Regions from separate parts of the Geodermatophilus sp. DSM 44513 genome, predicted to be linked through region 1. Evidence: riboswitches for the same ligand, from Rfam matches in the RefSeq annotation. Region 1 holds a riboswitch; the other holds the start of a gene.

The links. A riboswitch is a leader RNA that binds a small molecule or an ion and turns the genes downstream of it on or off. The one in region 1 is predicted to bind S-adenosylmethionine.
Region 2: it holds a riboswitch for S-adenosylmethionine, as region 1 does, so the genes downstream of both, thrC (threonine synthase) here and RTG05_RS21185 (bifunctional o-acetylhomoserine/o-acetylserine sulfhydrylase) in region 1, are expected to answer to the same signal.

What each region holds. Positions count from the first base shown of each region.
Region 1 covers NZ_CP135963.1:4,372,833-4,384,263, forward strand. The annotation lists gene RTG05_RS21150 (VOC family protein) at 1-107, opposite strand, end outside; gene RTG05_RS21155 (BCCT family transporter) at 177-2,024, opposite strand; gene RTG05_RS21160 (hypothetical protein) at 2,243-2,620, shown strand; gene RTG05_RS21165 (thioesterase family protein) at 2,644-3,435, shown strand; gene RTG05_RS21170 (mechanosensitive ion channel family protein) at 3,499-4,395, shown strand; gene RTG05_RS21175 (Rv3103c transmembrane domain-containing protein) at 4,392-4,883, shown strand; gene RTG05_RS21180 (zinc-binding dehydrogenase) at 4,888-5,904, opposite strand; SAM riboswitch class IV at 5,967-6,084, shown strand; gene RTG05_RS21185 (bifunctional o-acetylhomoserine/o-acetylserine sulfhydrylase) at 6,126-7,418, shown strand; gene RTG05_RS21190 (homoserine O-acetyltransferase MetX) at 7,420-8,535, shown strand; gene RTG05_RS21195 (gamma carbonic anhydrase family protein) at 8,612-9,154, opposite strand; gene RTG05_RS21200 (YdeI/OmpD-associated family protein) at 9,298-9,879, shown strand; gene RTG05_RS21205 (C40 family peptidase) at 9,886-10,965, opposite strand; gene RTG05_RS21210 (hypothetical protein) at 11,151-11,431, opposite strand, start outside.
Region 2 covers NZ_CP135963.1:680,630-692,060, forward strand. The annotation lists gene RTG05_RS03170 (low temperature requirement protein A) at 1-137, shown strand, start outside; gene RTG05_RS03175 (DUF5313 family protein) at 134-544, opposite strand; gene RTG05_RS03180 (CBS domain-containing protein) at 635-1,066, shown strand; gene rarD (EamA family transporter RarD) at 1,102-2,022, shown strand; gene RTG05_RS03190 (DUF3263 domain-containing protein) at 2,210-2,578, shown strand; gene RTG05_RS03195 (LytR C-terminal domain-containing protein) at 3,151-4,344, shown strand; gene RTG05_RS03200 (alpha/beta fold hydrolase) at 4,431-7,292, shown strand; gene RTG05_RS03205 (ABC transporter permease) at 7,289-8,158, shown strand; gene RTG05_RS03210 (HAD family hydrolase) at 8,202-9,023, opposite strand; SAM riboswitch class I at 9,084-9,213, shown strand; gene thrC (threonine synthase) at 9,226-10,527, shown strand; gene RTG05_RS03220 (cold-shock protein) at 10,714-10,914, shown strand.

The sequences.
Region 1 (11,431 bases):
GTCCGCTCGTCGGAGAAGTGCTCGTCGAAGCCGAAGCCGAGGCCGGCGTAGAAGGCCCGGGCCGCGGCCAGGTCGGCCACGGGCAGGTTGACGAAGATCCAGCGCACGGGGGGCTCCGCTCGTCGTGGGGCCCGGCCGGCCCCGTCAGGAGTACAGACGGAGCCGACCGGCCGGAGTCATCGGCGGCGGTCGGGGATCGGCGAGCCGACGTCGCGCACCGTGCGCCGGCCGTCGGTGCTGCGGCGTCCCGCGGCCGTCCGGAGCGCGCTGCCGGGAGGGGTGTGCGGCAGACCGTCGCGGCCGGCGGACCGGGCCGGCTCGACGACCAGGACGAAGTCCTCCCCGTGCCGGGTGATGCCCTCGACGACGGCCTCCTCCACGGCCTCGGTCCCGGCCGTGCGGCGCAGCACCAGCGGGTCCGAGCGCACGTCCTTGGCCAGCGACACCGCCAGGCCGACCATCACCAGCGCGAACGGCAGGGCCGCGACGATCGTCACGTTCTGCAGCCCGGTCAGTGCCGCGTCGCCGCCGACGAGCAGCATGACCGCGGCCACCGCGCCCATGACGACCCCCCAGAAGACGACCGTCGTCCGGCTCGGGGACAGCGTGCCGCGCTCGGACAGCGATCCCATGACGATCGAGGCGGCGTCCGCCCCGGACACGAAGAAGACCGCCACCAGCACCATGACCAGCACGGTCGTGACGGTGGCCAGCGGGAACCGGTCGAGGACGCCGAACAGCTGCCCCTCGGTGGTCGCCGCCCCGGCGATGTCCACCCCGCCCTGCTGGGCGGCGATCCCGGCGCCGCCGAAGACGGCGAACCAGACCAGGCTGACCACGCTGGGCACCAGCAGCACGCCGGTGACGAACTGGCGGATGGTGCGCCCGCGGCTGATCCGGGCGATGAACAGCCCGACGAACGGCGTCCAGCTGATCCACCAGGCCCAGTAGAAGACCGTCCAGCCGCGCAGCCACTCGGCCGTGGCGTCGCCACCGCCGGCCTCGGTACGAGCTGCCATGTCGCCCAGGTCGGCGAAGTAGCTGCCGATCGTCGTCGGCAGCAGGTTGAGGATGAACACGGTCGGACCGACGACGAACACGAACACCGCCAGGACGACGGCGAGCACCATGTTGATCGTGGCCAGCCACTGGATGCCGCGGGCGATGCCGGAGACGGCGGAGGCGACGAAGGCGGCGGTCAGCACCGCGATGACCACCACGAGCAGGCCGCTGCCGGCCTCCCCCGCCCAGCCGAGGATCGTCGCGCCGCTGCCGATCTGCAGCGCGCCCAGGCCGAGCGAGGCCGCCGAGCCGAACAGCGTCGCGAAGATCGCGAGGACGTCGATGACCTTGCCCGCCGGGCCCTCGGTGCGGCGCTGGCCGAACAGCGGCGCGAAGGCCGCGCTGATCAGCTGCCGTCGGCCGCGCCGGAAGGTGCCGTAGGCGATGGCCAGCCCGACGACGGCGTAGATGGCCCACGGGTGCAGCGACCAGTGGAACAGCGTGGTCGCCATCGCTGTCCGCACGGCCTCGGGGGTCTCGGCCGCCACGGTGCCCGGGGGTGGGGAGGCGTAGTGGGACAGCGGCTCGCTGACGCCGAAGAACATCAGCCCGATGCCCATGCCGGCGCTGAACATCATCGCCACCCAGGACACCGTCCGGAACTCCGGCGCCTCGCCGTCGCGGCCCAGCGGGATGCGGCCGTACCGCCCCGCCGCGAGCCAGATCACGAAGACGACGAAGGCCGAGGCCAGCAGCACGAACAGCCAGCCGAGGTTGGTCTGCACCCACTCCAGGGCGGTGCCGCTCGCCGACCCCAGGCCCGCCGGGCTGGCGAGGCCCCAGACGACGAAGGCCAGGGCGATCCCCGCGGAGACGCCGAAGACCCCACGGTCCAGGGCGCTGCCGTGGTCGGCCGGCGACAGCGGTGGCTGGGCGACGGCGGGGTGGGCCCCCGAGGCGTCGGACGGTGCTGGTGGTCGGGACGGTGGGGACGTCGTGCGGTGCGTGGGTGTGGTGGTCACGTGGTGAGCGCCGGTTCCGGCGCACCCCCTCCTCGGTAGACGGCTGTCCCCCCACCGTAGGGAGGGCGCCAGTCGGGGCGGGCCCGCCGGAACCGGGCACACCGGCGCGCCGGGGCGGTCGGGTGCCGTGTGTCCGCCCTGGAGGCCGGGCACACTCGCCCGGCGACACGTCGGCCGCACCGGGTCTGCGGGACCACGGCAGGGAGGAGCACCACACCGTGACCGAGCCGCGTCCCCCCTGGTCGTCGCGGCGGCGGAAGACGCTGCTGTGGCTGGCCGTGGGCGCCGTCCTCGGTGCCCTGGGCGCCGTCGGCCTGCCCGCCGAGTGGGGCGTGACGGCGGCCTTCCTCGGCGCGCTGTGCGCCTTCCTGGTGGTGGTCGCGCTGGTGGTGTTCGTCACCGTCCCGGGGCCGGACACCCTGGGCACGCTGCTGCGCACCCCGCCACTGGCCGGGGCCGTCCTCGTCGTGGCCGTGCTGCTGGTGCTGTCCAACCCCACGGGGTCCTCGGTGCGCTGGCTGTGGGTGGTCGCCGCGGCCGTGGCCGCGGCGTGGACCGCGTTCGCCGTGTGGGAGACCCGCCGCTCCGGCGGCTGAGGGCGGCGGCAGACTCGGCCTCCGTGACCGCCGCGCTGCCCACCGCCCTCTACCTGCCCGACGGGGACGGCTTCCGCGCCACCGACCTCACCATCGGGCCCTGGGACCCGGGCCTGCAGCACGCCGGGCCGGTCGCCGCGCTGCTGGCCCGCGAGGCCGAGCGGGTCACCGCGATCCCCGACGGGCAGACCGTGCGGCTGGCCTTCGACATCCTCGCGCCGGTGCCGGTGGGCCCGGTGCAGGTCACCGCCCGGCTGCTGCGCCCGGGACGGCGGATCGAGCTGGTCGAGGCCGTGCTCACCGCCGGGACCGCCGACCGCCCCTCGATGCGGCTGACCGCGTGGCGGCTGCGGACGTCGGCGGTCGAGGGGACCCCGGAGGTCGGCGTCCCGCTGCCCGGACCGGAGCGGTGCCGTCCGGAGACCGCCGCCTTCTTCACCACCGACGTCGCCTACCACCGGGCGCTGGACTGGCGCTTCGCGCACGGCTCCTTCAACTCCCCCGGCCCGGCCGCCGCGTGGACCCGGCCGCTGTGCACCCTCGTCGAGGGCGAGCCGATGACCCCGCTGCAGCACCTGCTGGTGATGACCGACGCGGCCAGCGGCATCTCCGCCGTCCTGGACTGGACGCGGGCCACGTTCGCCAACGTCGACCTCACCGTGGCCCTCGTGCGGCCCCCGGCCGGCGCGTGGCTCGGCGTGGACGCCGCCACCACGATCGGCCCGGGCGGCGCCGGGCAGTGCTTCGCGGACCTGTACGACGCCACCGGCCGGATCGGCCGCTCCTCGCACACGCTGTTCGTCGAGACCCGCTGACCGGCCCGCTGACCGGGTGACCGGGTTGGCAGGGCCCTCCCCGGCCGGGGAGGCTGGGACCCGATGGAACCCCTGGACCCACTGCTGACCTGGCTCGCCGGGCGCGGCCTGGAGATCGTCCTGCTCGTGCTCGGGTCGGTGCTGCTGGCCCGGTTCGTCTCCTGGGTCGGCGACAAGATCACCGACCGGATCGACGCCCGCGCCACCGGCGGGGACGCGCTGGTGCGCTCCGAGGCGGCCAAGCACCGGCACTCCCTGACCCAGGTGATCACCTGGACGCTGATCGTGCTGGTCTACGCGGTCGCGGTGTTCGCCGTCCTGGACCGGGCGGGCATCCCGGTCGGCGGGCTGGTGGCGCCGGCGACCGTGCTGGGTGTCGGACTGGGCTTCGGGGCGCAACGGGTCGTCGGCGACGTGCTGGCCGGCTTCTTCATCATCACCGAGCGGCAGTACGGGTTCGGTGACGTGGTGAGCATCCAGGTGGTCGGCGGCGTGGAGCCGGCCGACGGCACGATCGAGGACGTGACGCTGCGGATCACCCGGCTGCGCTCGGCCAACGGCGAGGTGGTCACGCTGCCGAACGGGCAGATCGTGAAGGTCACCAACCTCTCCCGGGACTGGGCGCGCGCCGTGGTCGACGTCCCGGTGCCGACCAGCAGCGACGTCACCCGGGTCAACGAGCTCCTCCGGCAGGTCGGCGCGGAGGCCTTCCGCGACCCGGCGCTGCGCCCGCTGCTTCTGGACCCGCCCAGCGTCATGGGGGTCGAGACGATCGACCTGGAGCAGGTGAACGTCCGGATGGTGGCCCGCACGCTGCCGGGCAAGCAGTTCGACGTCGGCCGCGACCTGCGGGCGCGCGTGGTCACGGCCTTCCGCCGGGAGGGCCTGAACGTGCCGGCGCACTCGGCGGTCTCGCACCCGGCGGAGGCACCCGCGCCGTCGGCGGACGGTGTGCGGTGACCGCCCCGGAGACGAACGGCCCGGGCCAGCCGCCGCGCGCGCTGTCGGTGAGCACCGCGCCGCCGGCCGCCCCACCCCGCTGGTGGTCCGCGGTGCCGCACCACCTCGGCCGGGCGCGGACCTCCACCGTCGTCCTGGCGCTGCTGTTCGTCGGCTGCTACGTGCTGTACCTGTACGTCCGCCCGCCGGACCCGGTCACCCGCACGGTCCCGGTGACCGACTCGACGGTGCAGACGCCGGCGCCCGTGGTCCCGGGGGTGCCGACGGAGCCGGCCGCGCCGACGACGGCGGTCCCCACGACGGCGCCCCGGACCTCCGCCGTCCCGACCCCCACCGCACCGGGCGGGGCCGGGCAGGAGACCCCCACGGGGACCGCGGACCCGACGACGGAGGAACCGACGGGGGACCCGACGGCGGCGCCGGAGCCCACGCCGACGGCGACCCCGACGCCCGCGGTGCCGACCGCGACCGGCGCGCCCGGGACCTGAGTCCTCAGAAGCGGGTGACCACGGCGATGCCGGGTGCGCGGCCGACCACGGCCAGCGCGGCGCCGGCCTCGTCGAGGGCCAGCTCGCGGGTGACCAGCGCCTGGGGGCGCAGCCGCCCGGCGGCGACCAGGCCGAGCAGCTCGGGGTAGGCGTGCGCGGCCATGCCGTGGCTGCCCAGCACCTGCAGCTCCCGGGCGACGACCAGGTCCATCGGCACCGCCGGGCGGCCCTGCGCGGGCGGCAGCAGGCCGACCTGCACGTGCCGGCCGCGCGGCCGCAGGCACCGGACGGAGTCCTCGCAGGTGGCCACGGCGCCGACGGCGTCGAGGGACACGTGCGCGCCGCCGCCGGTCAGCTCCGCGATCGCGGCCGGCCCGTCGAGGACGTGCTCGGCGCCCAGGTCGGCGGCCAGATGCCGGGCCGCCGGGGAGACGTCGACGGCGAGGACCCGGGCGCCGGCGGCCACCGCGACCTGCACCGCCGACAGGCCGACCCCGCCGCAGCCGTGCACGGCCACCCACTCGCCGGGCCGCACACGGGCCACGTGCACCACTGCCCGGAACGCGGTGGCGACGCGGCAGCCCAGCGCGGCGGCGGTGGCGTCGGTCAGCCCGTCGGGCAGCGCGACGAGGTTCACGTCGGCGGCGTCCAGCGCGACGTACTCGGCCATCGAACCCCAGTGGGTGGACCCGGGCTGGGTCTGCCGGGTGCACACCTGGTGCTGCCCGGCCGCGCACTGCGCGCAGCGGCCGCAGGCGTTGACGAACGGCACGGTGACCCGGTCACCGGCCCGCCAGCGCCGGACGCCGGCCCCGACCGCGGCGACGGTGCCGGCCAGCTCGTGGCCGGGCACGTGCGGCAGGACGACGTCCGGGTCGTGCCCCTGCCAGGCGTGCCAGTCGCTGCGGCACACGCCGGTGGCGCCCACCCGGAGCACCACCCCGCCGGGGGCCGGGTCGGGGGTGGGGACGTCCTGAACGGTCAGCGGGCCGCCGAAGGTGTCGAAGACGAGTGCGCGCACGCCGCCAGCCTCCCGGGGCCGGCGTCCACCGGGCACGGCGGGGGCGCCTAGGATCGCGGGTGGCTCACGAGAGGCAGTGTCAAGCACCTGGCTGGCTGCCCGGCAACCTCGACTCCGTCCGAGGTGCTCCAGGGGAAGAGCCGGCCCGGGTGGCGTCCGCCGTCCGGGCAAGGACGGAGCTCGCTGCGCCGCGGGTCTCCGCGACCGAGAGGAGACGGCGCATGAGCGACCCCCAGGGCTGGAGCTTCGAGACCCGGCAGATCCACGCCGGCACCGCCCCTGACCCCACGACCGGCGCCCGGGCCCTGCCCATCTACGCCACGACGGCCTACCAGTTCCGCGACACCCAGCACGCCGCCGACCTGTTCTCCCTGGCGGAGATGGGCAACATCTACACGCGGATCATGAACCCGACGCAGGACGCGCTGGAGCAGCGGGTCGCGTCGCTGGAGGGCGGCGTCGCCGCGCTCGCCGTGGCCAGCGGGCAGTCGGCGACGACCCTCGCGCTGCTCAACGTCGCCGAGGCCGGCGACCACGTCGTCGCGTCGGCCTCGCTGTACGGCGGCACGTACAACCTGCTGCACCACTCGCTGCCGAAGCTCGGTGTCACGGTGTCCTTCGTCGAGGACCCCGACGACCCGGAGAACTGGCAGTCCCTGGTGCGGGAGAACACCCGGGCCTTCTACGGCGAGTCGATCGGCAACCCGAAGGGCGACGTCCTCGACATCGAGACCGTCGCCGGGGTGGCGCACCGCAACGGCGTCCCGCTCATCGTGGACAACACCGTGGCCACCCCCTACCTCCTCCGGCCGCTGGAGCACGGCGCCGACGTCGTCGTGCACTCGGCGACGAAGTACCTGGGCGGGCACGGCACCGTGATCGCCGGGGTGATCGTCGACGGCGGCCGGTTCGACTGGCGCAGCGGCCGGTTCAGCGGCTTCACCGAGCCGGACCCGACCTACCACGGCGTGGTCTACGCCGACCTGGGCGCGCCCGCGTTCGCCCTCAAGGCCCGGGTCCAGCTGCTCCGCGACCTCGGCCCGGCGCTCTCGCCGTTCAACGCGTTCCTCATCGTGCAGGGCATCGAGACGCTGTCGCTGCGCATGGAGCGGCACGTCGCCAACGCCCAGCGGGTCGCGGAGTTCCTCGAGGCGCACGACGAGGTCGACCGGGTGAACTACCCGGGCCTGCCCTCCTCGCCGTGGCACGCCGCGCAGCAGAAGTACGCGCCCCGGGGCACCGGCGCCGTGCTGACCTTCGACCTGCACGGCGGGGTCGAGGCCGGCAAGCGGTTCGTGGAGGCCCTGGAGCTGCACAGCCACGTGGCCAACATCGGCGACGTCCGCAGCCTGGTCATCCACCCGGCGTCGACGACGCACTCGCAGCTGACCCCCGACGAGCAGCTGACCACCGGCGTCACCCCCGGGCTGGTCCGCCTCGCGGTGGGCCTGGAAGGCATCGACGACATCCTCGCCGACCTGGAGGCCGGCTTCCGCGCCGCGAAGGGCGCCTGAGGTGGGCGGGGTCCGGGTCGCCGCCTGGGCCCCGCCACGCCCCGGCGGCTGGCGCGAGGGCGACCCGGTCGGCGACCGGCGCTTCCTCGACCTGCCCGGGCCGGTCGACCTCGCGCGCGGCGGCTCGCTGCCGGCGGTGCGGGTGGCCTACGAGACGTGGGGCGCGCTCGCGCCGGGCGGCGGCAACGCCGTGCTGGTCGAGCACGCGCTGACCGGCGACAGCCACGTCGCCGGTCCCGCCGGGCCCGGGCACCCCACCCCGGGCTGGTGGGAGGGGCTGGTGGGCCCCGGCGCGCCGCTGGACACCGATCGGCTGTTCGTCGTCTGCGCCAACGTGCTCGGCGGCTGCCAGGGGACGACCGGCCCGTCGTCCGCGGCGCCGGACGGCGGGCCGTGGGGGTCGCGGTTCCCCGCCGTGACCGTGGCCGACCAGGTCCGCGTCGAGGCGGCGCTGGCCGACGCGCTGGGCATCGACCGCTGGGCCGGGGTGATCGGCGGCTCGATGGGCGGCATGCGCGCGCTGGAGTGGGCGGTGGCGCTGCCCGACCGGGTGGACGCGCTGTTCTTCCTGGCCGCGGGGGCCGCCGCGACCGCCGACCAGCTGGGCACCCAGACCACCCAGCAGGCCGCCATCCGCGCCGACCCCGCGTGGGCCGGCGGGGACTACCTGCCCGGCCCTGGTCCGGTCGCCGGCGTCGGCGTCGCGCGGCGGATCGCGCACCTGACCTACCGCAGCGCGCTCGAGCTCGAGGAGCGGTTCGGCACCGCGGTGCAGGACGACGGCCGGTACGCGGTCGCCTCCTACCTGGACCACCACGCGGACAAGCTGGCCGGCCGGTTCGACGCCGGCAGTTACGTGGTGCTCACCGAGGCGATGAACTCCTGGGACGTCGGCCGCGACCGCGGGGGCGTCGCGGCGGCGCTGTCCCGGGTCACCGCCCGGTCGGTCGTGGCCGGCATCGACACCGACCGGCTCTACCCGCCGGCCCTGCAGCAGCAGGTCGCCGACGCCCTGGGTGTCCCACTGCGGCTGGTCACCTCGCCGTACGGGCACGACGGCTTCCTCATCGAGGTCGACGCCGTGGGCGCGCTGGTCCGCGAGCTGCTCGGCACCTGAGGGAGGACCTCCTGGCCTCCTGCACGGGGACCAGGTCCTCCCACCGTCGCCCGGACGGGTCGGCGGGTCGCCCGGGTCAGCCGAGCGGGCGCACCCGGCGGGCGTCGGCCAGCCGGCCGGTGTAGCTGGCCGCGTTGCCGCGGATGTGCTCGCCGTCGGTGTCGGACGCCTGCCGGATGACCTTGGCCGGCACCCCGGCGACCAGCGAGCCCGGCGGCACCTGGGTGCCCTGGGTGACCACGGCACCGGCGGCGACGATCGACCCGGAGCCGATGTGCGCGCCGTTCATCACGACGCTGCCCATGCCGACCAGCACGTCGTCGTCCACGCGGGCGCCGTGCAGGACGACCCGGTGGCCGACGGTGACCCCGCGGCCGACCACCAGCGGGAAACCGGGGTCGGAGTGCAGGGTGCTGCCGTCCTGGATGTTGGAGTCCGCGCCGATCTCGATGACCTCGGTGTCGGCCCGCGCCACCGCCCCGTACCAGATGCTGGACCGGGGGCCCATGGTCACGGCCCCGACCACGACGGCGGTGGGCGCGACGAACGCCTCGTCGTCGATCTGCGGGGACCCGAACGGCAACTCGGCGATGAAGTTCTCGGCGGTGTTCTCGGCCACGGGCGACAGCACAGCACACGGCCCCCGGCCCCGCACCGGGGGCCGACCGCGGCGACACCGGGGTCCGCGGCGCCCGGGAGGGGCCGGCTGCCCCGCGGTCGGCCCCCTGGACGGTGCACCGGCACCTGGTGAGGATGGCCGTCGTGGGCGTGCCGACCGACCTGCCGGTGCGGGCCTTCCCCAGTCAGGCGGCGCTGGAGGAGTGGCTGGCGGCCGAGCACGCAACCGCGCCCGGGCTGTACGTGCAGATCGCCAAGAAGGGGTCCGGCGTCCCGTCGGTGACGTATCCCGAGCTGGTCGAGTCGGTGCTCTGCTTCGGCTGGATCGACGGCCGGTCCAACAGCCTGGACGACACGTCCTACCTGGTGCGGATCACCCCGCGGCGGCCGCGCAGCGTCTGGTCGCAGAAGAACGTGGCCACGGTCGCGGAGCTCACCGCGGCCGGGCGGATGCGCCCGGCCGGGCTGGCGGCGGTCGAGGCGGCCCGGGCCGACGGCCGCTGGGACCGGGCCTACGCCGGACCGGCGACGGCCGCCGTGCCCGACGACCTCGCCGCCGCGCTGGCCGCCGAGCCGGCGGCGCAGGAGGCCTTCGCCGGCCTGGACGCCCAGAACCGCTACGCGGTCCTCTTCCGGGTGCAGACCGCCGCCACCGAGCAGACCCGCGCCCGGCGGATCGCCGCGCTCGTGACGATGCTCGCCGAGGGTCGCCGTCCGTACGGGTGAGGCCGCTCAGAGGACGCGGCGGGCCCCGGCGTAGTCGCCGATGTCCACGGTGGTCACCGCGACCGGCATGCCGAAGGTGCGCGCGTGCACCATCTTGCCGTTCCCCACGTAGATGCCCACGTGGTAGACGGGGGAGCCGAAGTAGACCAGGTCACCGGGCTGCAGGTCGCCGCGGGCGACGGCCACGCCCATCCGGGACTGCGCCCGGCTGGAGTGCGGCAGGGAGACCCCGATCGCCTCGTACGCGAAGCTGGTCAGGCCCGAGCAGTCGAAGCCGTCGGGACCCGTGCCGCCCCACACGTAGGCGTCGCCCACCTGGGCGAGCGCGGCCGCCAGCACGGCGCCCACGTCCCCGTTGGGTGCGGCGGCCACGACGGCGTCCGTGTCCGGCGGGGCCAGCGACGGGCCGGCGACCGTGGTGAGCACGGCGGCCTGCGCAGCGGCGGACAGCGCGGCGTAGTCCTGCTCGTACTGCTGCTGGCGGGCCTGCACCTCGGTCCGCTGGCGGTCCAGCTCGGCGAGGGCCGCGGTGGCCTGCGCGGCGGCGGCGTCGGCGTCCGCGCGGGCCTGCTCGGCCTGGCGCTGGGCGATCGAGACCTCGGCCAGCAGCCCCTCGGTGTGCGCGGCGATGAGGTCCAGCGTGGTCATCTGCTGGACGACGTCCGCGGCGGAGTCGCCGGTGAGGAAGGCGGCCATCCGGGACTGCGACGTGCCGGAGGTCTGCGCGATGGCCGCCAGCTGCGGGGCGTAGCCGGCCAGCACGGCGTCGGCCTGCGCGGCGGTCGCACCGGCGACCGCCGCGGTCTGCTGGTGCTGGGCGACGGTCAGCTGGGCCTCGTGCACCTGCTCGTCCAGGACGGCCAGCTGCCGGCCGGCCTCGGCGACCAGGCGGGCGGCGTCGTCGGCGGTGGCCGGAGCGGCCGGTGCGGCGGGGGTGACCGGAGCGGCGGGTGCGGCCGGGGTGTCGGGTGCGGCGCCCGCGCTGCCCGGCGCCAGCAGCACGCCGACGACCACGGCGAGCGACAGGGGGGCGGCACCCAGTGCGCCGCGCGACCAGTGCCGGCTCGTCGTCCTGTCGTGGCCCATGACCGGCCCCTTCCCGCCGCGCCCCGCCCCGGGAGGGGGACGGAGTTCCGAGCGCGTGAGCACGCACAGTAAGGACACGACGTCAAGGGGTAGGTGATGGCGCGCGGGCCGCCGATCGCGGCGCCCACCTCATCCGTCCCACGGCTCCCGCCCGGCGCGCGCGCCGCAGGAGGCGCGCCGGTCGCTCAGCGGCGGCGGGGCGGGGCGGAGCCCGAGGGGGTGCGGTCCGGCGCCAGCGGGACCAGCCGGTCGGCCACCGCGCCGGTGACGAAGGAGTACACGGCCTTGCCGGCGAGGTCGACGACCTGGTCGCGACGGGACCACGTCCACGGCGGCGCGCCGACGCCGGTGGCGTTCTCCAGCGTCTGGTCGGTGGCCAGCCGCACCGAGGTGTACCAGGCCGAGGCGCGCCAGCCGCGCAGGCCGCTGGCCGACCACACGCCGCGCAGCGCGCCGACGAGCGCGC
Region 2 (11,431 bases), 940 kb from region 1:
TGGTCGTGGCCATCGGTGTCCTCGACGAGGTCCTGCCGGTGGTCAGCGTGAGCGCCGTCGGCGTCGCGTTGCTGCTCGTGGTGCTCGCCGGCATCCGCGAGCAGCGCCGCGGCCGGATCGCGACCACCGAGACCTAGTCGAAGCTGCCCGCGCCGTCCCGCCGGTAGGCCGAGCGGCGCTCCACCTGCGCCCGCTCGGTCCGCTCGGCCCGCACCCGGGCCGCGGTGCCCGGCGGGTAGCCCGCCTTGGCCACCCGGTGCTCGGTCGTCTCCACCATGAACGCCAGCGAGAAGACCAGCCCCATGAACAGCCCGCCGGCCGCGGCGGACAGCCGGTAGACCAGCGGCACGGGGACGACGGTCACGCAGAGCACCAGCACCGGCAGCAGCTGGACCACCGCACGGGTCAGGTGCCGGCGCGCCCACCCCGGCCCGGTGGTGTCGGCCAGCACCCAGGGCGACAGGTCGCGCGGCAGCCGGCCGCCGAGTGCGTAGCGGGTCCACTGCAGCGGCGTCGGCCGGTGCGCGGCACCGTGGGTTCGCACGACTCCGACGGTAGGCCGTTCGGGGCATTGCCGGCGGGCTGTGAGCCGGAGCACACTCTGCCGCGCACCCGACGGCGAGGAGGTCCGGCAATGCACATCCGTCAGCTGCTGCGGCGCAAGGGAACGGACGTCGCCACGGTCGAGGCCACGGCCAGCGTCCGCACCGCCCTGGCGCTGCTCAGCGAGCGCCGCGTCGGCGCCCTGGTCGTCTCCGCCGACGGCCGCGGCGTCGAGGGCATCGTCTCCGAGCGCGATGTCGTCCGGGCGCTGCACGACCGCGGCGCCGACCTGCTGGACGCGCCGGTGTCGACGGTCATGACCGCGCAGGTGCACACCTGCGTGCCGGCCGCCGGTGTCGAGGAGCTGGCCCGGACGATGACCGAGCACCGGGTGCGGCACGTGCCGGTGGTCGAGGACGGCGTGCTGGTCGGCATCGTGTCCATCGGCGACGTGGTCAAGGCCCGGCTCGACGAGCTGGAGGAGGAGCGCGCGCAGCTGGTCGGCTACATCCAGGCGGGGTGACGGGGGCCGGCGTCGTGCCGGCGTAGGTTGCCGGCGTGGACGAGCGGCGCACCGGGATCCTGTGCGGCCTGGGCGCCTACGGCCTGTGGGGCCTGTTCCCCCTGTACTTCCCGCTGCTGGAGCCGGCCGGCGGGCTGGAGATCGTGGCCCACCGGGTCGTGTGGTCGCTGTTGTTCATCGCCGTCCTGCTCACCGTCCTGCGTGCCTGGCCGCAGGTGCGCGCCACGGTCGCCGACCGCCGCTCCGCGCTGGTCCTGCTCGGCGCCGCCGTGCTCATCGCGGCCAACTGGCTGGTCTTCGTGTACGGGGTCAACTCCGGGCACGTGGTGGAGACCTCGCTCGGCTACTTCATCAACCCCCTGGTGAGCGTGCTGCTCGGGGTGGTGGTCTTCGCCGAGCGGCTGCGCCGGCTGCAGTGGGTGGCCGTCGGGATCGCCGCCGTCGCGGTGGCCGTGCTGACCGTCGACTACGGCCGGCCGCCGTGGATCGCCCTGTCGCTGGCGGCGACCTTCGGCCTGTACGGGCTGATGAAGAAGCTGGTCCGGGTCGAGGCGGCTCCGGGTCTGTTCGTGGAGACCGCGCTGGTCGTCGTCCCCGCGGTGGTGGTGCTGGCCGTGCTGCACGCCGGCGGCGAGGGGACGGCGGGCACCGCCGGGACCGGCCACCTGCTGCTGCTGGCGAGCGCCGGTGTGGCGACCGCTGTGCCCCTGCTGCTGTTCGCCGGCGCCACCCGGCGCGTCCCGCTGTCCACGGTGGGGCTGCTGCAGTACCTCACCCCGCTCATGCAGCTGGCGATCGGGGTCTTCGTCAACCAGGAGCCCATGCCGCCGGCCCGGCTGGCCGGGTTCGTCATCGTGTGGGTCGCCCTGGCCGTGTTCACCGTCGACGGCCTGCGGACCGCCCGGGACGGCGCCCGTCGGCGGGCGGCGGAGACCGCGCCCGCACCGGCCCGTTGAAGGACCCCCTCGCCCCCCGCCACTCGCAGGCTCGCGCCAGGCCCCGTCCAGAGGCTCGCTGCGAGCGTGCGAGCGGTGAGGGGGACGGGGTCATCATGCCCACGAGGGGGCCGCACGGCGGCCGGGTGGCCCGGGGATGTCGGTGGGCGGGTCTAGCGTCGGTGCCGTCCCCGAGGAAGGAAGTCCCGTGTCCGCCGAACCAGCTCCCGCGGTCTCCCCGCCGGGGGGCGAGGTGCCCCGTCCCCCCGCCGCCGAGCCGCCGCCCGCGCCCGTCCCCGAGCCGGCCATCCGTCCCGGTGGCCTGACCCGCCGCGAGCACGAGGTGCTCGCCTTCGAGCGGCAGTGGTGGCGCCGGCCCGGCGCCAAGGAGACGGCCATCCGCGACCGCTTCGGCCTGGCGCCGATCCGCTATTACCAGGCGCTCAACGCCCTGGTCGACCGGCCGGCGGCGCTGGAGGTCGACCCCCTGCTGGTGCGCCGGCTGCGGCGGCTGCGCGCCGCGCGCGGGCAGCGGCGAACCTCGCAGATCCTGGGCAACGGGGGCCGCGGCATCTAGATTTGCTCACCGTGGGCAGGCACATGGCATCAGGCGGTGACGGACCGGACGCCGCGATCACCCCTGTCCCGCACGGTCGTCGTCGCACCGACGGGCCGCCCAGCCCGGTCCCGCCCGGCCTGAGCGACCACCCCACCACCCCCGGCCCCAGCCGCGCGGACCGCCGGCGCGACGGTCTGCTCGAGGCCGGCGAGGACCCGGGTCGCCGGCGTCCCCCGCCGGGCCGGCCGTCCCCGCCCGCCGCCGCACCCCGTGCCGGCGCGCCCGCGCGCCCCGCCGCGCCGGCCGCCCCCCAGGCTGTCGTCGGCGCCCGGGCCGGCGGGACCGGCCGGCCCGGCGCGGGGGCCACCCGCGTCGCCGCCCCCCCGGCGGCTGCCGCCGCCCGCACGGCGGCACCCGCCCCGCCCGTGCGCGCTCCCGCGCCCCAGGCGGTGCGCGCGGTGGCGCCCGCCCCACCGCGCCCCGTACCGGCGCCGGTCCCGGCCCGACCCTCGCCGGCCCCCGTCGCCGTCCCGGCCCGCCCCTCCCCGTCCCCGGCGGGCGCCCGCGCCGCGGAGCCGCCGCGGACCCGCGTGCGGCTCCCGGTCCCGCCGTCCGCCGCGGCCACCCCGGCGCCGGCCCCCGTGGCCGGCCCGCGCACCACCGTCGCCCCCTTCCAGGCCGTGCCCGCTCCCGACCCCGGCGACGGGCCGCCGGCACAGGCGCCGACCCCGACGCCTCGCCGCCGCGCCGCGGACCGGGTCCGTCCGGTGCCCGCCGCACCGGTGCCGGCCGAGGAACCGGCCCGTGCCGCCGGACCGGAGCCGGCCGTGGTCCCGGTCCACGGCGCGGCCCCCGGCTACGGCGACTGGACCAGCCCCTGGCGGACCCGCGCCGACCCCGCGCCGGCCACCACGGCCATCCCCGACCGCGCGCCGGCCGGTGCCTCCCGCGCGGCCGCGCCGGCCACCGAGGCGATCCCCGACCGCACACCCGCCTGGTACGACGACACGGACGACGACACGGACGAGGACACGGGCGAGGACACGGACGACGACCGGTACGCCGACGACGCCCCGTACACCGGCGAGGACCGGTACGCCGAGGAGGACGCGTACGGGCCGGACGACCCCGACGAGGAGGACGGCCGCGGACCGGACACCGGCAGCTCCACCGGGGTCGTCGGCGGCCGCGCCTCGTTCCGCGCCGAGCGCCAGGCGGCCGAGGTCGAGCGGCTGCGCGCGGTCCGCGAGGAGGCCGGTCGCGGACCGGGCGTGCGCCGCGCCGCGGTGGGCCTGCTCGCCGTGGCCGTCGTCGCCCTCGTGGTGCTCGGCGTCTACTCCTTCGCCTCGCCCGAGGTGCAGGGGGCCGCCGGCAGCACCCCGGACGCGCCGGCCCCGACGTCGCCCGCGCCCGCCGTCCCGACCTCGGTGCTGCCGCCGCTGGACGTCGACCCCCTGCCGGCCCCCGACGCCGCGGCCGTCGCGCCGGTGCGCGTCCCGGTGACCGTGCTCAACGCCACCGGGGTCTCCGGCCTGGCCGGCGACGTCTCCGCCGAGCTGGCCGCCGGGGGGTGGGAGCCCGGTGTCATCAGCGAGTACCAGGGCGCCGACGTCGCCACCACCACCGTCTACTACACCTCCGGTGACCAGACGCAGTACGACGCCGCGGTGCAGCTCACCCAGCAGTACCCGCAGATCACCGGGCCCGCCGTGCGGTTCTTCGACGTCCCGGACGCCCCGGATCCCGGGCTCGTGGTCGTCACCACCGGCGAGTGGCTGCCCTGAGCCGGCTCGACACCCCGCCCGGACACCTCCGGAACACACGGGCGTCGCCGTCCGTTGGCGGCTCCGTGCGTCCCGTCCGCGGGCCCGTGCGTCCCCGCCCGCGCCCCGGCGCCCGTGCGACGTCCGCCGCCTCGCTCCTGCTCCTCGTCCTCGTCCTCACCGGCTCCCTCCCCGCGGCCCCCGCCGCCGCCGCCGAGGACGTCACCACCGAGGACGCGCGGATCGGCGTCGGCGAGGGTGACCGCGCCGCGGAGCTGGACACCACCCTGTACCTGCCGGCCTCCGGCGAGCCGGCGCCGGCGGTCCTGCTCGCCCACGGCTTCGGCGGCAGCAAGCGGTCGGTCGCCGACGACGCCCGCGACCTGGCCGGCCGCGGCTACGTCGTGCTCACCTGGTCCGCGCGCGGCTTCGGGGAGAGCACCGGGCGGATCGGGCTCAACGACCCGAGTGCCGAGGTGGCCGACGTCTCCGTGCTGCTGGACCGGCTCGCCGCGCGCGACGACGTCGTGCTCGACGCCGACGGCGACCCGCGGGTCGGCGTCGCGGGGGCCTCCTACGGCGGGGCGCTGTCCCTGCTCGCGGCCGGCTACGACGACCGGGTCGACGCCATCGCCCCGCAGATCACCTGGCACTCGCTGACCGCCGCGCTGTTCCCCTCCCAGGTGGGGGAGCCGGCCGCGGACACCGTGGCCGCCACCCCGCAGGCCGACGAGGGCGGGGTCTACAAGCGGCTGTGGTCCGGCCTGTTCTTCGGCGTCGGCTCGGCGCCCTCCGGCGGTCTGCTCGGTGCCCTGGGCGGCGGGGGCGGCGGCGTGCCGTCGGCCGCCGACCTGCCCGCCGCGCTGGGCTCGGTGGACCCGGCGACGGTGGACCCGCAGGCGGTGGAGCAGCTGCTCACCTGCGGCCGCTTCACCGCCGAGGTCTGCGCGGCCTACCAGTCCGCCGCCTCCACCGGCACGCTGACCCCCGAGGTCGCCGCCGTGCTCGACCGGAGCAGCCCGGCGACGGTCCTGGACCGGATCGACGCGCCCACGCTGCTGGTGCAGGGCACCCAGGACTCGCTGTTCGGCCTCGGCCAGGCCGACGCCAACGCCCGCGGCATCGCCGCCGACGGCACCCCGGTCAAGGTCGTCTGGTACGCCGGCGGGCACGACGCGCAGGCCTCCGAGGGCACCACCGCGGACCTGCGCGACCAGGTCGCCGGCTGGTTCGACTGGCACCTGCGGGGCCAGGGCGAGGACCCGGGCACCGGCTTCGAGTTCCCCGCCCCGACCGGCGTCACCGCGGGGGTCGGCACCGTGCAGGGCGGCAGCCGCACCGTGACCACCCCGGCCTACCCCGGCCTGGCCGGCACCGGGGCCGCGCAGCGCAGCCCGGTGACCGTCGAGGGGCCGCTGCAACCGGTGGTCACCCCGGCCGGGGGCACGCCGGCCGCGATCACCGTCGTCCCCGGCCTCGGCTCGCTGGCCTCCGCGCTGGCCGGCAGCGCCGTCGAGATCCCCGGCCAGTTCGCCGCGTTCGACAGCCAGCCGCTCGGCGAGGCCGTCGAGGTGGTCGGCGCCTCGACGATCGACCTCGCCGTCGCCTCGCCCGGCGGCACGGCCACCCTGTTCGCCAAGCTCTACGACGTCGCCCCCGACGGGTCGACGACCCTGCCCGCCGGCCAGGTCGCCCCCCTGGCGCTGAGCGGGCTGTCGGCCGACCCGACCTCACCCACCACGGTCGGGGTGACCCTGCCCGGGATCGTGCACCGGTTCGAGGCCGGGCACACCATGCGGGTGGTGGTCTCCTCCACCGACCAGGCCTATGCGCTGCCGGCCGAGGCCGGGGTCTACTCCGTCGCCCTGGCCACGGGCGGGGACGCCGCGGCGCTCGCCGTCCCGACGGTCGACGGGCGCAGCGAGTCCGCCGGCGGGACCTCCCGCTGGTGGGTGCTGCTGGGCGTCGTCCTCGCCCTGGGCCTGCTCGGCTGGCTGGCCGCCGTCCTGTGGGGCCGCCGGGCCCGGGCGCGGGTGTCCCGGGTGGAGCCCGACGGCGAGGACGTGCCGCTGCGCTTCACCGGCGTGACCAAGGCCTACAAGGACGGCTTCGTCGCCGTCCGGGACCTGTCCTTCGAGGTGCGGCGCGGGCAGGTCCTCGGCCTGCTCGGCCCCAACGGCGCGGGCAAGACGACGTCGCTGCGCATGCTCATGGGCCTGATCGCGCCGACCGACGGGCAGATCACCGTGTTCGGCCACGAGATCCGCCCCGGTGCGCCGGTGCTGTCCCGGCTCGGCTCCTTCGTCGAGGGCACCGGCCTGCAGCCGCACCTGTCCGGCCGCGACAACCTGCGGCTGTACTGGGCCGCGACCGGCCGCCCCGCCGCGGACGCGCACATGGAGGAGGCCATCGCCGTCGCCGGTCTCGGCGCGGCGCTGGACCGGCCGGTGCGCCGCTACAGCCAGGGCATGCGCCAGCGGGTGGCCATTGCCCAGGCCATGCTCGGCCTGCCCGACCTGCTGGTCCTCGACGAGCCGACCAACGGGCTGGACCCGCCGCAGATCCACGCGATGCGCGAGGTGCTGCGCTCCTACGCCGCGACCGGCCGCACGGTGATCGTGTCCAGCCACCTGCTCAGCGAGATCGAGCAGACCTGCAGCCACGTCGTCGTCATGGCCAAGGGGCAGAAGATCGCCCAGGGCACGGTCGAGGAGATCGTCGGCACCGGCGGGTCGGTGCTCGTCGACCTCGCCGACGACGCCGACACCGACCGCGCGGTCGCCGTCCTGGAGGGGCTGCCCGGGGTGGCGGTGGAGCGCACCGACGAGGGGCTGGTCGCCGACCTGGACGGCACCAGCCGCGCGCGGGCGCTGCACGCGCTGGTGGCCGCCGACGTCTCGGTGCAGGCCTTCACACCGCGCCGCCGCCTGGAGGACGCGTTCCTGGCACTGGTGGGGGAGGAAGCGTGACGACCGGACACGTGCAGCCGACCGGGGCCGTCGCGGGCTACCGGCCCGGGCGCACCCTGCGGCTGTCGGTCGAGCTGCGCCGGCAGTTCAAGCGGCGGCGCACCCTCGGCGTGCTCGCGCTCATGGTGGCGCTGCCGCTGATCCTCATCGGCGCCCTGCAGCTGGGCGGCGCGGAGGAGGCGGAGGAGAACGCGCGGATCAACCTGGTCGACGTCGCCACCTCCAGCGGCCTGAACTTCACGCTGTTCGTGCTGTTCGCGACGACGAGCTTCTTCCTGGTCGTCGTCTACGCGCTGTTCTTCGGCGACACGGTGGCCAGCGAGGCCCAGTGGGGGTCGCTGCGCTACACCCTGGCCACCCCGGTGCCGCGGATGCGGCTGCTCCGGCAGAAGTGGCTGGCCGCGTTCGTGCTGTCGGTCGGTGCACTGCTCGCCATCGTCACGACCGCGCTGGTCGCCGGCGGGATCGCCTTCGGCTTCGGCCCGGTGCAGACCCCGGTGGGGGTGACCCTCGGTCAGGCCGACGCGCTGCTGCGGCTGGCCGGCATGGTCGGCTACCTCGCCGTGCACCTGCTCGTCGTCGGGGCTCTGGCGTTCTGGCTGTCCACGATCACCGACGCACCGCTGGCCGCGGTCGGCGGGGCGGTGTTCACCATGTTCGTCTTCGCCATCCTCGACCAGGTGGAGCAGCTGGGCGCGATCCGCGACTACTTCCCGACCGCGGAGGAGTTCGCCTGGACCGACCTGCTGCAGACCCCCGTCGACTCCGGCGACCTGTTCCGCGGCGTCGTCCAGTCGCTGGTCTACGCCGCCGTCTTCACCGCGCTTGGCTTCCGCCACTTCGCCCGCCGCGACGTGACGTCGTAGTCGGAGTCGCCCGGTGACGGTTCCCGCCACCGGGCGACTCCGACTACAGGCTGGCGCGGACGGCCTGGGCCCAGCCCTCGCCCATCGCGGCGTCGGTCACCGTCACGTTGGGGACGGCGGCCAGCAGGTCGGCCATCCCTTCCACCCCGGCCCCGTTGGCGGTGATCCACAGCCGGTCGACCGCCGGCGCCATCTCCAGGTCGCTGACGCTGTCGCCGATCGCCACCGCGTCGGCCGGGGTCAGCCCGCGCCGCTGCAGGTCCCAGGCGATGGCCGCGCCCTTGGTGATCCCGCGCGGCATCAGGTGGTACACCCGCGGCGGCGCCTCGGCGGGGGCCAGCGTCGTGCGGGCCGTGCGCGGCAGCGCGCCGTTGTCCTTGAGGGTGAGCCAGCCCAGCCCGCGCTCGGCCAGCCAGGCGTCCACCGCGAGCGGGTCGAGGCGGCCGCGCAGCAGGGCGTCGGTCTCGTGGGTGGCGTGCCAGGGCGCGTGCCACTCGACCCGGCCGGGGTGCTCGGCGACCAGGGCGTCGACCACCCCGAGCTCGGCCATCACCGCCATCGGCGCGCGTCCGGCGTGCTCGGGGGGCAGGGCACCGGTCAGCCGGTGGGTCTGCCGGGCGGCGTCCCAGCTGATGGTGGCCCCCAGCTCGGCGATGGCGCCGTCGGCGGCGAAGATCCGGGCCGCCTCCACCACCTGCTCGAAGGTGCGCCCGCTCACCAGCACCAGGGCGACGCCGGCGCGGTGCAGCTCCAGCAGGGTGGCCGCCGGGTCGGCGGTCAGCTCGCGGCCCTCGGTGTGCCAGAACGAGCCGCGCGGCCCGACCATCGTGCCGTCCAGGTCGGTGTAGACGACGCGCGTGCTCACCGGCCCATCCTGGCCCCGACCGCGCCGGGGTCGGCCACCTGGGTAGAGTCCGTCGCGTTCCACTCATCCAGAGGGGCAGAGGGACACGGCCCGCTGAAGCCCCGGCAACCGCCACCGAGCGCACGCACTCGGCGGGAGGTGCCAATTCCGTCCCGCGCGGCTCGACGGCCCGACGCGGGGAAGATGAGGAGGTAGTCGTCGCATGACCCTGACCGCTCCCGGTTCTGTCCAGGCCGACTCCGCCGCCGGCGGGCCCGTGCCGCCGAACCCCGCCCGCGGCCTCGTCTGTCGCAACTGCGGCGCCACCTTCGGGCTCATCGCCGAGCACGCCTGCGCGGAGTGCTTCGGCCCGCTGGAGGTCGACTACGACCCCGAGCTGATGCGTGCGGTGAGCCGCGCGCAGATCGAGGCCGGTCCGCAGAACATCTGGCGCTACGTCGCGCTGCTCCCCGTCGGTCAGGACCCCGCCGACCGCGTCACCCTGGACCCCGGCCTGACCCCGCTGGTGCGCGCCGACCGGCTGGCCGCCGAGCTCGGCATGACCGGTGGCCTGTGGGTCAAGGACGACTCGGCCAACCCCACGCACTCCTTCAAGGACCGCGTGGTCAGCATGGCCGCCACCGCCGCCCGCCGGCTGGGCTACCGGAAGATCGCCGCCGCCTCGACCGGCAACCTGGCCAACTCGGTGGCCGCGCACGCCGCGCGCGCCGGCCTGCCCTCGTACGTCTTCATCCCCAGCGACCTCGAGCCGGGCAAGGTCGTGCAGTCGGCGGTCTACGGGCAGACGCTGGTCGCCGTCGACGGCAGCTACGACGACGTCAACCGGCTGACCAGCGAGCTCGCCGAGACCGACGAGTTCGAGGACACCGCCTTCGTCAACCAGAACGTGCGGCCCTACTACGCCGAGGGCTCCAAGACGATGGGCTACGAGATCGCCGAGCAGCTCGGCTGGCGGATCCCGGCCCAGGTCGTCGTCCCGATGGCGTCGGGCTCGCTGCTCACCAAGGTGGACAAGGCGTTCCGCGAGCTGGTCGCCGCCGGCATCGTCGAGGCCACCGAGTGGCGGGTCTTCGGCGCCCAGTCGGCCGGTTGCGACCCGATCGCCACCGCCTTCGACAACGGCTGGGACGTCGTCAAGCCGGTGAAGCCGACCGGGATCGCCAAGTCGCTGAACATCGGCAACCCCGCCGACGGCCCGTACGCCCTGGACGCCATCCGGCGCACCGGCGGCGCCGTGGGCCGGGTCGGCGACGCCGAGATCGTGCAGGGCATCCGCGACCTGGCCCGCACCACCGGCGTGTTCGCCGAGACCGCGGGCGGGGTGACCGTCGCGGTGCTGCGGCAGCTGGTCGAGGACGGCCGGCTGGACCCGTCGCAGGAGACGGTCGTCCTCAACACCGGCGAGGGCCTCAAGACCCTCGACCCGCTGCTGCCGGTGGTCGCACCGACCCACCACGTCTCGCCGTCGCTGTCCTCGGCCCGGCAGGCCGGTCTGATCGGGTAGCCGGTCGGGGGAACGCCTCCCTCGATCCGGTGTGTCACGGACGTGACCCTGGTCTCAACGCGGGCCGCTGTGCTGTACGTTTCCCCGCGGTTCGGTTCCACGTTCGTGTCCGACGGGCGGAAGAGCTCGACCCGGCCTCCCTGGTCGGTGGGAGGTCGTCCGGACGCACGAGACGTGGGAGCGCGCGTGGCACAGGGCACCGTGAAGTGGTTCAACGCCGAGAAGGGCTTCGGCTTCATCGCCGTCGACGGCGGTCAGGACGTCTTCGTCCACTACTCGGCCATCCAGATGGACGGGTACAAGAGCCTCGACGAGGGCCAGCGCGTCGAGTTCGAGGTCGTCCAGGGGTCCAAGGGTCCGCAGGCGGACGCCGTCCGCAGCGCCTGATCCCTGCAGCGAAGGCCCGGCTCCTCGAGGGAGCCGGGCCTTCGTCGTGTCAGGGGGATGGCACCTCGGGGACGCGACGGGCTCCCGCAGGGACGACCGACGAGCGGGGCCCCGGAGGGGTCCCCGAGGAGCGGCCGGGTGGGCTCCAAGCACTGACGGCCTCGGTGCAGGGGCCCGCGCCGAGCCTGCGAGGTGTGGGGGGCACCGAGGTCCTTCCGGGCACGTGGTCGCGGTGGCCGGGACGAGCGGGGCCCCGGAGGGGTCCCCGAGGAGCGGCCGGGTGGGCTCCGCGCAGGTCGGGGACGGCACGTGGTCGCGGTGGCCGGGACGAGCGGGGCCCCGGAGGGGTCCCCGAGGAGCGGCCGGGTGGGCTCCGCGCAGGTCGGGGACGGCACGTGGTCGCGGTGGCCGGGACGAGCGGGGCCCCGGAGGGGTCCCCCAGGAGCGGCCGGGTGGGCTCCACGCAGGTCGGGGACGGCACCTGGCCGCGGTCGTCGTCCGGAGGACGACAGTGTTG